DNA from 2 places in the Glutamicibacter arilaitensis Re117 genome. Region 2 is predicted to be linked to the other one. Evidence: riboswitches for the same ligand, from Rfam matches in the RefSeq annotation. Region 2 holds a riboswitch; the other holds the start of a gene.
The links. A riboswitch is a leader RNA that binds a small molecule or an ion and turns the genes downstream of it on or off. The one in region 2 is predicted to bind glycine.
Positions count from the first base shown of each region.

Region 1: linked by a shared signal. The riboswitch ahead of cycA (D-serine/D-alanine/glycine transporter) and the one ahead of gcvP (aminomethyl-transferring glycine dehydrogenase) in region 2 are both predicted to bind glycine.

Region 1 is NC_014550.1:3,469,336-3,472,749, forward strand. It holds gene AARI_RS16590 (heavy metal translocating P-type ATPase) at 1-983, shown strand, start outside; glycine riboswitch at 1,209-1,307, shown strand; gene cycA (D-serine/D-alanine/glycine transporter) at 1,633-3,135, shown strand; gene AARI_RS19800 (4a-hydroxytetrahydrobiopterin dehydratase) at 3,305-3,414, shown strand, end outside.
Region 2 is NC_014550.1:2,941,119-2,944,532, forward strand. It holds gene gcvP (aminomethyl-transferring glycine dehydrogenase) at 1-1,581, opposite strand, end outside; glycine riboswitch at 1,746-1,843, opposite strand; gene AARI_RS14095 (SGNH/GDSL hydrolase family protein) at 1,946-2,734, opposite strand; gene AARI_RS14100 (serine hydrolase domain-containing protein) at 2,790-3,414, opposite strand, start outside.

The DNA.
Region 1 (3,414 bases), 530 kb from region 2:
TCTTAATCCGTGGCCCCCAGGTCCTGGAAGATACCCGAAAGCTGGACACCATTGTGCTTGATAAGACCGGAACCGTTACCACCGGCGTCATGACCCACCTGGGCACCGAAGCCATCGATGGCATCAGCCCCGATGAAGCCCTGATGCTGGCCGGCGCTGTGGAGCACCATTCCGAGCATCCGATTGCCCAGGCCATCGCCAAGGCGGCAGCCGAATTGGGCCCGTTGCCACAGGCCAGCGGCTTCGACTCGGATCCGGGCGGCGGCGTGCTCGGCATGGTCAACGGCCATCACGTAGTCGTAGGCCGGCACAGCTGGCTGGAACTGCAGGGCACCGTTCTGGACGCCACTGCGATGGCCATGCTGGAAGAAGCCGAACAGTCTGGCGCTACCGCCATCCTGGTCTCGGTAGACCAGCAGTTCCAGGCCGTGATCTCGGTAGCAGATAAGATCAAGGACACCTCGGCCAAGGCGATTGGCGAACTTCAGGACCGCGGCCTGCGCGTAGTGCTGCTGACCGGCGATAACAAGTCGGTGGCAACCAAGGTCGCCGCACAGGTAGGCATCAAGGCGGAGGATGTCTTTGCCGGGGTCTTCCCAGCAGACAAGGCCAAGGCGATCACCGCCCTGCAAGAGCAAGGCAAGGTCGTGGCCATGGTAGGTGATGGCGTGAATGACGCTCCGGCGCTGGCCCAGGCCGATCTAGGCATCGCCATGGGTTCTGGTACCGATGTGGCCATCGAGGCAGCTGACATCACCTTGATGGGCAACGACTTGCATCAGGTCACCCAGGCCATCGATTTGTCGGCCAAGACCCTGTCCACCATCAAGATGAACCTGTTCTGGGCTTTCGCCTACAACACCGCAGGCATCCCGATTGCGGCCTTGGGGCTGCTCAATCCGATGATCGCCGGAGCCGCGATGGCAGCCAGCTCGGTGCTGGTGGTCCTCAACTCCCTGCGTCTGCGCAGTTTCGGAAAATAAGACCTGGCAAAGGGCGAGCGGGGCATCGGTTGATCCGATGCCCCGCTTGCTGCCGTTCACAGCACTACTTGCACAAACGTTACGAAGCTGGAAAGCCTTATTTCGCGTAACGAATCCCCGGATTCGCATGCCTGCACGGAAAATTTGAGTCCAGAATGTGAAATGCGATTTGCGCCACATATTAAATTCTGGGCATACTGTGATCGCAATCACCACTTATGCCGCTGACGCGTGGCGGGAGAATTCCGTCCTAGCCAAGTGCGGGTGCCGTAGGAGCAATTTCCTCCCCAGGAAACTCTCAGGCCCCCGTACCGCCACGAACAAGGCAAATCTGGAAAGCAGTGCGGAAGCATCCGCACTCACCGAAGGAGCAAAGCTTCACCCAGTATTCGGGCCGAAGTGAAAACTCTCAGGTAGTAATACAGATTGGGGAGGGACCACGAACAGTGCCGCATCAAGCGCACCAGATTCGAGGTACTCCCCGTGGCATCCGCGACTGCTGCTCCGAGCGCAGCAATTCGTGCCTGCCTAGCTGGAATGCCGCGAATCGGATGTGTCAACCGAAGCGAGTATCTGCGCTCCAAGCCAACCAGGCTTGGAGGCAGGACACCTTCGGGGCGTCACGCCACACTCCTGGAAGGCAACCAGCATGAGTACCACAAGTTCCGATCCCACTCTCGAGCGCGGACTCTCCAATCGTCATATCCAGCTGATCGCCATTGGCGGCGCTATCGGCACCGGCCTGTTCATGGGCTCGGGCAAGACCATCGCGGTCGCCGGCCCATCGGTCATCTTCGTTTACATGATCATCGGCTTCATGCTCTTCTTCGTCATGCGCGCCATGGGCGAGCTGCTGCTGAGCAACCTCAAATACAAGACTTTCGCCGACTTCGCCGGCGATCTGCTCGGCCCATGGGCCGCGTTCTTCACCGGCTGGACTTACTGGTTCTGCTGGGTTGTCACCGGCATCGCCGACGTGGTGGCCATCGCCCACTACGTCGCCTTCTGGTGGGGCGACCTGCCGTTGTGGATTCCGGCTCTAGCCTGCATCGCATTGCTGCTGGTGCTGAATCTGGCTACCGTGAAGGCCTTCGGCGAAACCGAATTCTGGTTCGCCCTGATCAAGATCGTAGCCATCGGCGCACTGATCGTGGTCGGCCTGGTCATGGTCATCACCGGCTTCGAGCACGACTCGGCCACTGCTTCCTTCTCCAACCTGTGGACCGAAGGCGGCATGTTCCCAACCGGCTTCATGGGCTTCGTAGCCGGCTTCCAGATTGCAGTGTTCGCCTTCGTCGGCATTGAGCTGGTGGGCACCACCGCAGCAGAGACCAAGGACCCTGAGAAGACGCTGCCCAAGGCGATCAACTCGATCCCTGTGCGCATCCTGTTCTTCTACGTCGGTGCCTTGATCATCTTGATGACCGTGGAACCATGGAACCTGTTCTCCGCCGAGCAGTCCCCATTCGTGGGCATGTTCGCCCTGGCCGGCTTGGCCGGCGCCGCAGGCATCATCAACTTCGTGGTGCTCACCTCCGCGACCTCCAGTGCCAACTCGGGCATCTACTCGACCTCCCGCATGCTGCGTGGCCTGTCCATGGAAGGCGATGCGCCCAAGGGCTTCTCGCAGCTTTCGAGCCGCAAGGTCCCGAAGAACGCGTTGCTCTTCTCCTGCATGTTCTTGCTCGCCGGCGTCGCGCTGCTCTACAGCGGCGATTCGGTCATGGGAGCCTTCACGCTGGTGACCACCGTTTCGGCGTTGTGCTTCATGTTCGTCTGGACCATCATCCTGCTCAGCTACCTGGTCTTCCGCGCCCGCCGCCCGCATCTGCACGATGCATCGAAGTTCAAGATGCCCGGCGGACGCGTCATGCCTTACGTAGTATTGGGCTTGTTCGTCTTCATCCTCTGGGCGCTGACCACCCAGGCCGATACCTTCACCGCGTTGATCATCACCCCGGCATGGTTCCTGATCCTGGCTGCCGGCTACCTGTACGTCCGCCGCAACCCGCAGCACCAGGCGCTGCGTGACGCGCATGTGGCCAAGGTAGCGCACGAACGCTACGAGGCAGCCGCCTACCGTGATGCGAAATCCTTCGCCAAGCGCGAGGACGAATCCTCCGTGAAGGTCACCGAGGACATCAAGCAGTAGCTGACGCAGGCACCTGTTCCAACCAGATTGGCTCCGGCATCGATTGATGCCGGGGCCAATCTGCATAGACGCTGGGATTGCTACCGCACAGGCTCAGCGCGATGCGATCATGTCCGCAGGCATCAACCACTTGCATGAATCCATCTGCTGCAGCTTGGAGGACAGACTGATGACACCAACCGGTAGGATATCGAGCTTCGAACTGGCTCAAAAGCTTCTTTCGCTGCCCGATTGGACGCTCGATGGGCGCGGACTGCGGGCCGCTTACCGTTTCGATTC
Region 2 (3,414 bases):
AGGTGCGTAAGGGTGGATCGAAGCGAATTCAGGCCAGGTGATGGATTCCATCTCGGCAGCCGAGTTCAGCTTCATGGTGCACGAGCCCAGTGGGATCATGGTGCGGTCCAACGCCAGGTCGCGGTCCGAGAGGCGGCGCAGGTAGCGCATCATCTGGGTTTCCGAGGAAATGGTGTTGAAGATCGGGTGGGTCATGTAGTCGCTGGTGCGGACCTGGCCGGCAGGGATCTCGAATCCTTCAGGAGCCGAGAGCTGCGCGCCGAAGACCTCAAGCAGGGACTTGACGATGGCGCTGGTGGTGGCCTCATCGGTGGAGATGCCCACCTGGGTGTCGTTGACCTTGCGCAGGTTGATGCCCGACTCGATGGCCTTTGCGACAATGACGTCGGCGTTCTCCACGTTCACCACAACGGTGTCGAAGAAGGAATCCGAAGCCAGGGTGAAGCCGGCGGCTACCAGCGAGCTGGCGATCACGCGAGCGTGGTTATGGGCGCGGGTTGCGATCTGCTTCAGGCCGGCTGGGCCGTGGTAGACCGCGTACATCGATGCGCAGATGGCCAGCAGGGCCTGTGCGGTGCAGATGTTGGAGGTCGCCTTTTCGCGGCGGATGTGCTGTTCGCGGGTCTGCAGTGCCAGACGGTAGGCAGGGACTCCGGCATCGTCCACCGAAACGCCCACCAGGCGTCCTGGCATGGAGCGGGTCAGGCCATCAGCTACTGCCATGTAGGCTGCGTGCGGACCGCCGAAGAACAGCGGCACGCCGAAGCGCTGGGTGTTGCCCACGGCGATATCTGCACCCTGCTCACCCGGAGGGGTGATCATGGTCAGAGCCAACAGGTCGGCGATGACGGTGACCATGGCGCCGGATTCCTTGGCCGCTGCGATGATCGCAGCGTGGTCGGCGATCGAGCCGTTGTTGCCTGGCTGCTGCAGCACGACACCGGAGATGTCGCCTTCTGGCAGGCCTGCGGAGAGGTCGGCGATTTCAACTTCGAAGCCCAGCGCGTCGGCACGGCCCTGCACGACCTTCAGGGTCTGCGGGAAGATGTTGGAGTCCAAGACGGTCTTGCCCTTGGACTTCTTCTTGTTGGCGCGTCGCATCATCAGCACGGCTTCGGCTGCGGCGGAGGATTCATCCAGCAGCGAGGCGTTGGCGATTGGCAAGCCGGTCAGGTCCATGACCATGGTCTGGAAGTTCAGCAGGGCTTCAAGGCGGCCCTGGGAGATTTCTGGCTGGTACGGGGTGTATGCGGTGTACCAGGCTGGGTTTTCCACGATGTTGCGACGGATAACCGCTGGGGTGATGGTGTCGTAGAAGCCCTGACCGATCATCTGGGTCTTTATGACGTTCTTCGAGGCAAGCGCACGCAGGTGGGCCAGTGCTTCGGTTTCACTCAGGGCATTGGGGATATCCAGTGCGGATTCCTGGCGGATGTCAGCCGGAACGGCAGTATCGATCAGCGCTTCGAGGCTGTCATAGCCCAGAGTCTGAAGCATGGTGGTTACGTCCGATGGACGCGGGCCGATGTGGCGGGCAACAAATTCAGTATTCGAAGGTGCCGAAGTCTGCGTGATGGTCATGGTGCTGGTATCTCCATGGGATCTGTCTTGGCGCATGCCAAAGGAAGGTCTTTTTACCTCCCCATCCCTGTTGCATAACCTGAGAGTTTTACGCATCCAGCAAACTAAGCCGGACACTTGCACCTTCGGTGAACCGGAACGGGCCGGTTTCTTTCCAGAGTTGCCTCGTGATGGCGGTACGGGTGCCTGAGAGTTTCCTGGGGAGGAATTGCTCCTACGGCGCCCGTCCATGGTGTGAACGGGACTCTCCCGCCATCCGTCTGTGGCGTGTGCTGCGGGTCGGAGACCTGCAGGACACAACCATGTTACCTGCCCCGCTCCGAAGGTCAAACAGGAGCAGCGCCAGGAAAAGTCATAAATGTATTTAGTTTGCGTCGACGGTTAATCGGATGTAATCAGGATATTTCGCTGACAAGGAATCACCCGAAGACGTACCGGTTAAACGGCGCTTGACCCACGGAGCTAAATGTTCTTTGGCCCAGCCCAATTCCTGCCTCAGCTTCTCGCCTCGGGAGTTCACCGCAAAGTCCGGCAAGGAAGGCTGCTGGATCTTCGAAGACCAGTTTTCATCGGTAATGCCCTGGGTGCCGAGGACCTCGAGAACCTTGGCGGCCATCAGCGCATGGCCCAGCTCGTTCATGTGCAGCCGGTCAACCGCCCAGTAGCGGATATCCGAGAACTCGCGCCAACGCCAGTAGTCAGCGATGACCGCCCCGTGCTGATCCGCGATTTCACGGACCTTCTCGTTGTAGATGGCAGTGCGCGGACGGGTCTTGGAGAACAATGGCGATTCCACGGTGTCGAAACCGGTGAACAGCACGATCTTGCTCCCTGCTTCGGCGAATCGGCGCACCATGCCTTCATAGCCGCGCATCAGCGCATCCAGGTCTGCCTTGGGGCGCAGGATGTCATTGCCTCCGGCGTAAATGGTGACCAGATCCGGGGACAGTGCCAGCGCCTGGTCCAGCTGCTGGTTGATCACCTGGCCAATTTTCTTGCCGCGCACCGCCAGGTTGGCATATTCCCAATCCCCTTCGGCGCAGAGCACCTCGGCGACCCGGTCTGCCCAGCCGCGCATCTGATTAGGTCGGGTTGAATCAACGTCGCCAACGCCCTCGGTGAACGAGTCACCTAGTGCCACAAACTTCTTCACTTCACTCCTGCTTGGTTTCTACTCGGTATCCGGGCTACGCGTTGCTGCCTGCAGCCTAGGCCTTCATGTTCTTCTGCATGATCAGCTGGCGGGCCAGCTGGCTGAGCTTCACTCCCGTGGAAGTTTCCTTCAGGCCTTCATTGCGCGATGGGATGTAGCCGAATCCCAGCTGGTAGGCCGGGTCGGCAAAGGCCAGCGAGGAGTTCGCACCATCATGGCCGTAGGCGAAGATCGATCCGTAGTTGTTCCGGGCGGTGGCCTTCATGAACCCCAGCGCGAAGGCCTGCAGCAGGCCGCTGGTCCGGTCATGCCCGTAGACCAATTCGGTGGAAACCTGGGACCAGGTGTCCTCGGAGAGCAATCCCTTGCTCACGCCCAGCTGAGGTACTGCCCCGAAGGAGGCCGCGTAGATGGCGGCCAGCGACTGGGCATTGGCTACCGCACCCATGGATGCCGGTCCCAGCTGGCGCACCTGCGGAGAGTTGGCCAGTTCGTGCCAGTTGTAGACCGGACCGGATTCCAGTGCGAAGCCGGAAGCCGAGTTCACTGCGAGGCCAGCCGGGGAGAACGGGTCGAAGAATTCCGGGCGTTCTTCCGCTGCCGTCAGCACGTCGCGGTAGCGCGATTCCAGCGCTGGGTCCTGGCCGATATAGGCGTCGGCACCCAGCGGCTTGCGAATG